Regions from separate parts of the Pantoea nemavictus genome, predicted to be linked through region 2. Evidence: predicted binding sites of a transcription regulator. Region 2 holds the regulator's gene; each other region holds the start of a gene.
The links. Region 2 encodes PurR, which represses purine synthesis genes. Its sites were predicted from a motif close to CANGCAAACGTTTGCNTG; they were not measured.
Positions count from the first base shown of each region.

Region 1 (3,140 bases), 3.1 Mb from region 2:
GATTAACGTGCCGGGTAGATTTTGCGTGCCTTCGGCGTCGTAAATAGCGCGCTGAACGGTGCCTGGTTTGGCAATGGCGGCGCTGGTGGCTTGATGGCTGTGTTTCTCCATCAAGTGTTGCACGTGGGTGAGAGTGCGGCGCGCATAGTCTTGCTGCGCACCGGTGCAGTTATCAATGATATTGCGCAGCATGTAGGGAGGAATAACGCTAAAAGGCATACTAACTCCTGATCATAAATGATTATGTCAAAAGTATAGTTTTCATCCTATCAACGCGCTTTACGGCCCCGGGATTTCTGCGGTTCAAGCGCGGTAACCTGACTTTCCACCCAGCCATCATCCAGTCGGGTACGCAGCAAATCACCTTTGCTGAGCTGCTGAGTTCTCTTCACCACCTGACCTTGCGTATCGGTGGTGACGCTGAATCCACGCGCCAGCGTCGCCAAAGGGCTTACGCCTTCCAGCTGTGCGGCTAATGTGCCAAAGCGCTGACGATTGTGATTAAGCTGTTTTTCCATGCCCTGTTGCAGACGATAGTGCCACTGCTGGAGCTGCTGCTGAGCGCGCAGAATCCGTCCCTGCGGTTGCTGTGCGTTGAGACGCTGCAGCAGGCGATCCTGCTGACGATTCGCTACGCGCATACGCTGATCCATCGCTTCGCCAAGACGGCGCTGCAGCTGAAACAGTGCGGTTTGTTGACGTGCCAGACGCAGCTGCGGATGCTGCTGCTGTAATCGGTGCTGGATGCGGGTAAAGCGACGCTGCTGCTGTGCCAGATAAAAATCCATCGCCATCTCCATGCGCTGCTGCTGCGACTGCAAACGGCGCACCAGTTCCAGCTGATTACGGCTCACCAGCTCAGCCGCCGCAGAAGGCGTTGGCGCACGTAAATCCGCAACGAAGTCGGCGATGGTGACATCGGTTTCATGGCCAACGGCGCTGACGATCGGCAGGCGGCTGGCAAAAATCGCCCGTGCCACGCGTTCGTCATTGAAGCTCCACAAATCTTCCAGCGAACCGCCGCCACGACCAACAATCAGCACGTCACACTCATCACGCTGGTTGGCCAACTCGATGGCTCGCACAATGCCAGCGGGCGCATCCACGCCTTGCACCGCCGTAGGATAGATGATCACCGGCAATGACGGGTCGCGTCGATGCAGCACGCGCAGCACGTCGTGCAGCGCCGCGCCGGTGGCGGAAGTAATCACGCCCACCTGACGCGCCGGATCCGGCAGCGGCTGTTTGAACTGCTGATCGAACAAGCCCTCTGCGGCAAGCCGGGCTTTTAGCTGCTCAAACTGCTGCTGCAACAGGCCTTCGCCCGCCGGATGCATGCTTTCGATAATCAGCTGATAATCGCCGCGCGGCTCATACAGCGTGATGCTGGCGCGTACTAAAACTTGCTGACCATGCTGAGGACGGAAGGTGACGCGACGATTGCTATTGCGAAACATCGCGCAGCGTACTTGTGCACCATCATCCTTCAACGTGAAGTACCAATGACCGGAAGAGGGCTGGGTAAAATTCGAGATCTCAGCGCTGAGCCATACCAGGCCCATCTCATTTTCCAGCAGTTGGCGCACCGTGGTGTTCAGGCGGCTGACAGTAAAAATATTGGCGGTTGGCGGTAGCGACATGTGATGTAGATCAAATTTTAAATCAGAGGGTTAATCAACTGATACTACATTGCTCACCCGGAGGATCAAGACTTTTTCTGAAAAAACACTGGAGGCAATCGGTTTCGGCCTGTATAATGCCGCGGCAATATTTTATCTGTTTTAATCGCCCCCAGGTGGAGATATTGCAATGTTAAGAATCGCGAAAGAAGCCCTCACATTTGACGACGTTCTGCTCGTTCCCGCTCACTCCACTGTCTTACCCAACACCGCTGATCTCAGCACGCAACTGACAAAAAACATTCGTCTGAACATCCCAATGCTCTCCGCTGCAATGGACACCGTAACTGAAGCGGGTCTGGCTATTGCGCTAGCGCAGGAAGGTGGTTTGGGCTTTATCCACAAAAACATGTCAATTGAGCGTCAGGCGGATGAAGTTCGTAAGGTGAAAAAACACGAAAGTGGCGTCGTTACCGATCCACAAACCGTGCTGCCAACCACCGCGCTGGCGGCGGTAAAAGAGCTGACCGAACGTAACGGTTTTGCTGGCTATCCTGTGGTGAACACCGAGAACGAGCTGGTGGGGATCATCACCGGTCGCGACGTGCGTTTTGTCACTGACCTGACGCTGCCCGTTTCTGCGGTGATGACACCGAAAGAGCGTCTGGTTACCGTTAAGGAAGGCGAAGCGCGTGAAGTGGTGCTGCACAAAATGCACGAAAAGCGTGTTGAGAAAGCGCTGGTTGTGGATGACAGCTTCCACCTGCTGGGCATGATTACCGTTAAAGATTTCCAGAAAGCCGAACGTAAACCTAACGCCTGTAAAGATGCGGAAGGTCGCCTGCGCGTCGGCGCAGCGGTTGGTGCGGGTGCAGGCAACGAAGAGCGCGTTGATGCGCTGGTTGCTGCCGGTGTTGACGTGCTGCTGATTGACTCATCACACGGCCACTCAGAAGGCGTGCTGCAGCGTATCCGTGAAACCCGTGCAAAATACCCGAACCTGGAAATCATCGGCGGCAACGTGGCGACCGGCGCAGGTGCATTGGCGCTGGCTGAAGCGGGTGTGAGCGCGGTGAAAGTCGGTATCGGTCCTGGTTCAATCTGTACCACGCGTATTGTTACCGGTGTCGGCGTGCCACAAATCACTGCGGTTTCTGACGCGGTTACTGCGCTGGAAGGCACCGGGATTCCGGTTATCGCTGATGGCGGTATCCGCTTCTCTGGCGACATCGCTAAAGCGATCGCCGCAGGTGCAGCAGCAGTGATGGTCGGTTCAATGCTGGCCGGCACCGAAGAGTCTCCGGGCGAAATCGAGCTGTATCAGGGCCGTTCGTTCAAGTCTTATCGCGGAATGGGTTCACTGGGCGCGATGTCCAAAGGCTCTTCAGACCGTTATTTCCAGAGCGATAACGCCGCTGACAAACTGGTACCGGAAGGTATTGAAGGTCGCGTTGCTTATAAAGGTCGCCTGAAAGAGATCGTGCACCAGCAGATGGGTGGCCTGCGCTCTTGCATGGGCTT
Region 1 covers NZ_JBBGZW010000001.1:886,467-889,606, reverse strand. The annotation lists gene WH298_RS04120 (M4 family metallopeptidase) at 1-219, opposite strand, end outside; gene xseA (exodeoxyribonuclease VII large subunit) at 270-1,640, opposite strand; gene guaB (IMP dehydrogenase) at 1,810-3,140, shown strand, end outside.
Region 1: guaB (IMP dehydrogenase) is a predicted target of PurR. The motif match lies at 1,732-1,749, and genes of this name have one in related genera.

Region 2 (3,140 bases):
GCGAAAAAGTCATCTGCGATTGAAGTTGATGATGAAGCCATAGCGCTTACCGGCATCAAAATGAGCAAAGCACATCGTCAGCGCTATCAAAAAGCGCGTGAGACGGCGATGACCAAATTAATGGGCCAGCTTGGCAAACCCTATCAGTGGGGCGGTACCTCACCTCACACCGGCTTCGATTGCAGCGGCCTGGTGTGGTACGCCTATAAAGACCTGGTAAAGTTCAAATTCCCGCGCACCGCCAATGAAATGTATCACCTGCGCGATGCGGCACCGATAAAGCGTGAAATGCTGGAGAAAGGGGATCTGGTGTTCTTCCGCATCAACAATCGCGGCACCGCCGATCATGTCGGTGTTTATCTCGGCAATGGCAAATTCATTCAGTCACCGCGCACGGGTAAAGATATTCAGATTAGCGCATTAGGTGAGGATTACTGGCAGAAACACTATGTAGGCGCGCGTCGTATGATGACGCCAAAAACCATTCGCTAGCGGTTGCGCAACGCCAATAAAAAAGCCGGATGCTGTTAACAGCTCCGGCTTTTTTGTTAATGCATGATCGCGGTAAAGCTGAATGCGATAATCATTAACAGTGCGCCAACCGTCGTCATTAGCGCCAGCTTCAAATCAGTATTCATCACGCCTCCTTAGTCACACAATCTTTAGGGTTAAAGCGATTTTCGCACAGCAGTGGGCAAAAATCTCGTGTTATCCGCGCTAGCTTGCTAGAATCGCCGCCTTTCGTTGCGCAACAGATTTCGCGCCTGCTGTATTTACAGCATGATGAAGTGATTTCGCCTGCTAAACACCCCCATTTCGCCCGCTTTTTGGGCTGTAAAAGCATTAGCAGACGCAAACGTTTAACAATATACTTATCAGTAAGTTGCGATAATCCCAGGAGTACCATTTTCATGGCAACAATTAAAGATGTCGCGAAGCGCGCCGGTGTTTCAACCACCACGGTTTCGCATGTCATCAACAAAACGCGTTTCGTTGCGGAAGAGACGCGTAACGCCGTATGGGAAGCGATCAAAGAATTGCATTACTCGCCAAGTGCCGTGGCGCGTAGTCTGAAAGTGAATCACACCAAAACTCTGGGCCTGCTGGCAACGTCGAGCGAAGCGCCCTACTTTGCCGAAATTATTGAAGCGGTAGAAAATCACTGCTTCGATCGCGGCTATACGCTGATTCTCGGCAACGCGCACAACGATTTGCAGAAACAGCGCGCTTATCTGTCGATGATGGCGCAAAAACGCGTCGATGGTTTGCTGGTGATGTGTTCTGAGTATCCGGACGATCTGCTGCAAATGCTGGAAGAGAACCGCAATATCCCGATGGTGGTGATGGATTGGGGCGCTTCACGCGGTGATTTTACCGATACAGTGCAGGACAACGCGTTTCAGGGTGGCTATCTCGCGGGGCGTTATCTGATTGAACGCGGTCATCGCGACATTGGCGCGATTCCCGGCCAGATGGAGCGCAACACCGGCGGCGGACGTCACGCGGGTTTCCTGCAGGCGATGAACGAGGCGGGCATTGCGGTACGTTCAGAATGGGTGGTTCAGGGCGATTTTGAACCTGAATCAGGTTACCAGGCGATGCAGCAGATTTTAAACCAGAAACAGCGGCCAACCGCCGTATTCTGCGGGGGCGACATCATGGCCATGGGCGCGATTTGTGCCGCCGATGAGATGGGTTTACGTGTGCCACAGGATATCTCGGTAATTGGTTACGACAACGTGCGCAACGCGCGCTATTTCACTCCAGCCCTGACGACCGTGCACCAGCCGAAAGCCGAACTGGGTGAAAAAGCGCTGGAAATGCTATTGGATCGCATCACCAGTAAACGCGAAGATCCGCAAACCATTGAGGTGCAGCCAACGCTGATTGAGCGTCGCTCAGTGGCGGATGGCCCGTTCCGCGACTATCGCCGCTAAACCGAGACTTCGCTGAGCCATTCGTGGTTCAGCGTTTCAGCATCCCCGAGATATACCAGTAACCATTCCAGTGCCGGTGACGCACGTTGTTCAGCCCAGCTGACGCAACACGGACTATCCGGAAAGGCTTGCGGCAATGGCAATTCTACCAAACGGTGATTATTCAGCAGCGGCCGCGCCAGATGACCCGGCACCATTCCGACGCACAATCCCGCCTGCAGGCACTCCAGCCCGGCTTCCCAATCCGGCACCACCAGCCGCCGCTGATTATCCAGCGTCCATGTCATACGACGCGGCAGCGCACGCGAGGTGTCTTCCAGCACCAGGGATGGCCACACACGCAGCGTTTCATCATCCAGCAGTTCACTGTTGACCAAAGGATGATCGGGGCTCACCACGCAGCGCCAGTTAAGCGCGCCCATATCCTGAAAAGCAAAGCGCCCGCCGACCGGGATCGCCTGAGTGGCACCAATCGCCACATCAACACGTCCGTCAGCCAGGGCATCCCACACGCCATTGAACACCTCAAAGCTGATGATCAACTCCATATCTGGAAAATGACGATAGAAATCCTTTACCAGTTGTCGGGTGCGCTGCGGTTTTACAATGCAGTCAACGGCTATGCTTAACTCACCGCGCCAGCCATTGGCCAGCTGCTGGCACTGCCTGCGCGTTGCCAGCATTTTTTTGATAACAGACCGCCCCTCCCGCACAAAATGTTCGCCGGCCGGCGTCATTACCACCTCGCGATGTTGACGTTCGAACAGCGGCACCGCCAGCCAGGTTTCAAGCTGACGTACCGTATAGCTGACAGCAGAGGGCACGCGATGGAGCTCCTGCGCCGCTGCGCTAAAACTACCGGTGCGCGCCACGGCATCGACCACTTCAAGTGCATATTCTGACCACATAAATTTGCCTTCAAAAATTTTAACAGCACTGTGCAAATATTAGCGTTTCACAAAGCGCGCTGCATCCTTTTACACTCCCCGCCGTTCAACCTGCCCAAAAGAGAATCAACATGTTGTCGTCTAAAGCATTTATGCCTTACCTTGCCGTGCTCAGTATGCTCGGTTTTCTTGCCACGGATATGTATTTACCTGCTTTTGGCGATATGCAGCGTGATTTTGCTAGCGCGCCGGGCACCATCAGCGCCAGCCTGAGCCTGTTTCTCGGCGGCTTTGCTTGCGCGCAGGTTTTTTGGGG
Region 2 covers NZ_JBBGZW010000001.1:3,966,918-3,970,057, reverse strand. The annotation lists gene WH298_RS18335 (C40 family peptidase) at 1-492, shown strand, start outside; gene cydH (cytochrome bd-I oxidase subunit CydH) at 549-638, opposite strand; gene purR (HTH-type transcriptional repressor PurR) at 912-1,937, shown strand; gene punR (DNA-binding transcriptional activator PunR) at 1,934-2,845, opposite strand; gene punC (purine nucleoside transporter PunC) at 2,956-3,140, shown strand, end outside.

Region 3 (3,140 bases), 3.8 Mb from region 2:
GTCAAAGGCGATGCCAAAGCTCTCCCCGCTCTCCCAGTTAATCTGACGCAAGGTATTAACGCCGTGCTGGCGCTCTTCCACCACCAGCCAATGACGGAACAGCTGGAAATCTTCCAGCACTACGTTGTCCCGCGCTGGAATTAACGCTTGCCAGCGCGCTTCGGCCAGCCACGCACTGCGGTACAGGCCGAAGTTTTTGCCATCCCGATTCGAGCGGATATAAAACTGGTGGTTGTAGTGGTCAATGCTGTATTCGTGATCGCGACGCCGCGGACAAAACGTTTGCGGCTGTGCATCGGGATATTCCGCATCGATCAGCAGGATTTCACTGGTGGTGGTGCTGTACAACGCCACCAGAATAAAGTGCTCTGACGTGGTTTTGTGCACGCTAAGATGGAAAGTATCGTCTTGTTCCTCGTACACCAGCTGATCGTCAGATTGCGGATGCCCCAATTCGTGACGCCATACCTGATAAGCCAGCAGGGTTTTCGGGTGTTTACGCACGTAATAGAGCGTGCGCGAATCGTTGGCCCAGGCCACGCTGGAGGAAGCATTCGTCAGCACTTCCGGATACCAACTGCCGCTTTGCAGATTACGGAAACGAATGCCGTATTGACGGCGCGAAAGGAAATCTTCCGCCAGCGCCATCACCTGGTTATCCGGCGTAATTGCCAACGCCCCCATGGTGTAAAAGTCGCTGTGGGACGCACGTTGGTTGCCATCTAGCAGCAGTTGCCACGGCTCATCAAGCGGTGCCTCAATCGGTTGACGGAAATAGGCGGGATATTCGTTACCCACTTCATAGCGGCTTTGATAGCGATAACCGTTCTTCACATACGGCACCGAGTGATCCTGCGGGGGAATACGATCGACAATCTCTTTTAGCACCCGATCCTGTAGCGAATTTTGCGAGGCCATCATCGCGCGGCCATAATCATTTTCAGCGTGCAGGTGGGCAAGCACTTCAGGATTTTCGCGATCGTCATCGCGCAACCAGTGATAATTGTCGGTGCGCGTTTCACCGTGCAGGCTCATCACATGGGGGATTTTTTTCGCGTTGGGCTGATTCATTTAGGCTCTTCTCCCTGAAAGACAATATTCAGCAAGCGTGGCACTAATCGCGCGTGATGCCAAGCTGCAAGCATCATCACCCAGCGCAGGATAAACCAACCAGCAAAAATAAAGGCTGCGAACGCAGCCTTTGCAACGGCTTACGCGGCTTTTTCCGCGTCGATATCGCGCTGGATACCATCGCGTACATCTTGCGGAATTTTTAGCGCATCACCTAACGCGGAGAGATAGCTGCGCTCCATAAAGTGGTCGACATCAATGGCTGCACAGCTTAGGAAATAGAGTTCCAGCGCCTCTTCTTCGTTCTTAACATCTGCCGCCAGCCAGTGAGGATCCAGCGGACGGTTCATCGCCTGCTGAATCAAAGCTTCGGCTTGTGTTCCATAACCGGCTTGTTGAATGTTTTGTTCTATCGCCGCGCGCTCGGCATCGTCAATATGACCGTCGCTCTTTGCCGCGAAAACCAGCGCCGTCACTAAGCGTTCAGCGCGTTGATCCAGCGGCGTTTGCAGTTGGCCGAAACCGGCCTCATCCTGATGAGTTTCCCGGATACGCTGCTTATATTTATTCCACAGCAGCGCACCAGCCGCCGCTCCGCCGCCTAGCAGCAAGGCTTTGCCGCCGTATTTGGTCAGCAGCTTACGCGTGGATTTACTGCCGACCAGCAAGCCCGCCAGACCGCCTAACGCGCCAGGTGCCAACATATCGCTCAATCCACCGGATTTTCCTTCACCACTCTTTTTCGCCAGCACCGATTGAATTTGCTGCAGCCAATTGCTCATTGTTTAACTCCCGTTTAAATTTCCGCTCACCATGCTGCCGCAGGCTGTGTCAGTTAACGTCAGAGCGAGAAAAGTATGGCAAACCTGATGAAGCTGAAAGCGTGAGTACGCAAACGTTTTCGTTTATACTGCGCGCGCATTTTGACTGCTAAGGTGAAATTATGACGACTCTCGGAACCGCGCTGCGCCCTGCCGCTACGCGTGTCATGCTGTTAGGTTCAGGCGAATTAGGCAAAGAAGTGGCGCTGGAGTGCCAACGTCTTGGTGTGGAAGTGATCGCGGTGGATCGTTATGCCGATGCGCCCGCCATGCACGTTGCGCATCGTAGCCACGTAATCAATATGCTGGACGGTGATGCGCTGGCCGCGCTGATTGCGCAGGAACAGCCGCACTTTGTGGTGCCCGAAATTGAAGCTATCGCCACCGAAAAACTGCTGGAACTGGAAGCTCAAGGCCAGAAAGTGGTGCCCACCGCGCGCGCTGCACGGCTGACCATGAACCGCGAAGGCATTCGTCGTCTGGCGGCGGAAGAGTTGTCCCTACCGACCTCGACCTACCAGTTTGCCGATAGCAAAGCGAACTTTGTCGCTGCGGCGAATGCCATTGGATTCCCGTGCATCGTCAAACCCGTGATGAGCTCATCCGGGAAAGGCCAAAGCTTTATCCGCGAAGCCAGCCAGCTGGATAAAGCCTGGGATTATGCCCAGCAAGGCGGACGTGCCGGCGCGGGCCGCGTCATCGTCGAAGGCGTGGTGAAGTTTGATTTCGAAATCACCCTGCTGACCATCAGCGCGGTAGATGGTATCCACTTCTGTGCACCGATTGGTCATCGTCAGGAAGATGGCGATTATCGTGAATCGTGGCAGCCGCAGCAGATGAGTGAACTGGCGCTGCAACGCGCACAGGATATCGCCGCTAAGGTGGTGAAAGCACTCGGCGGTTACGGTCTGTTTGGCGTGGAGCTGTTCGTATGCGGTGATGAGGTTATCTTCAGCGAAGTGTCACCGCGTCCGCATGATACCGGTATGGTAACGCTGATTTCGCAGGATCTTTCGGAGTTCGCGCTGCATATACGCGCCTTCCTCGGCCTGCCGATTGGCGGCATTCGTCAATATGGCCCGGCGGCTTCGGCCGTTATCCTGCCGGAGTTGAACAGCCAGAACGTGCAGTTTGTTAATATCGAAGCCGCGCTGGGTGCAGGTTTGCAGCTGCGCCTGTTTGGTAAGCCGGAAATCGCCGGTCAGCGTCGCTTGGGTGTCGCATTAGCGACCGGTGAAAGCACCGATG
Region 3 covers NZ_JBBGZW010000001.1:159,106-162,245, forward strand. The annotation lists gene WH298_RS00800 (prolyl oligopeptidase family serine peptidase) at 1-1,071, opposite strand, end outside; gene WH298_RS00805 (tellurite resistance TerB family protein) at 1,212-1,853, opposite strand; gene purT (formate-dependent phosphoribosylglycinamide formyltransferase) at 2,015-3,140, shown strand, end outside.
Region 3: purT (formate-dependent phosphoribosylglycinamide formyltransferase) is a predicted target of PurR. The motif match lies at 1,960-1,977, and genes of this name have one in related genera.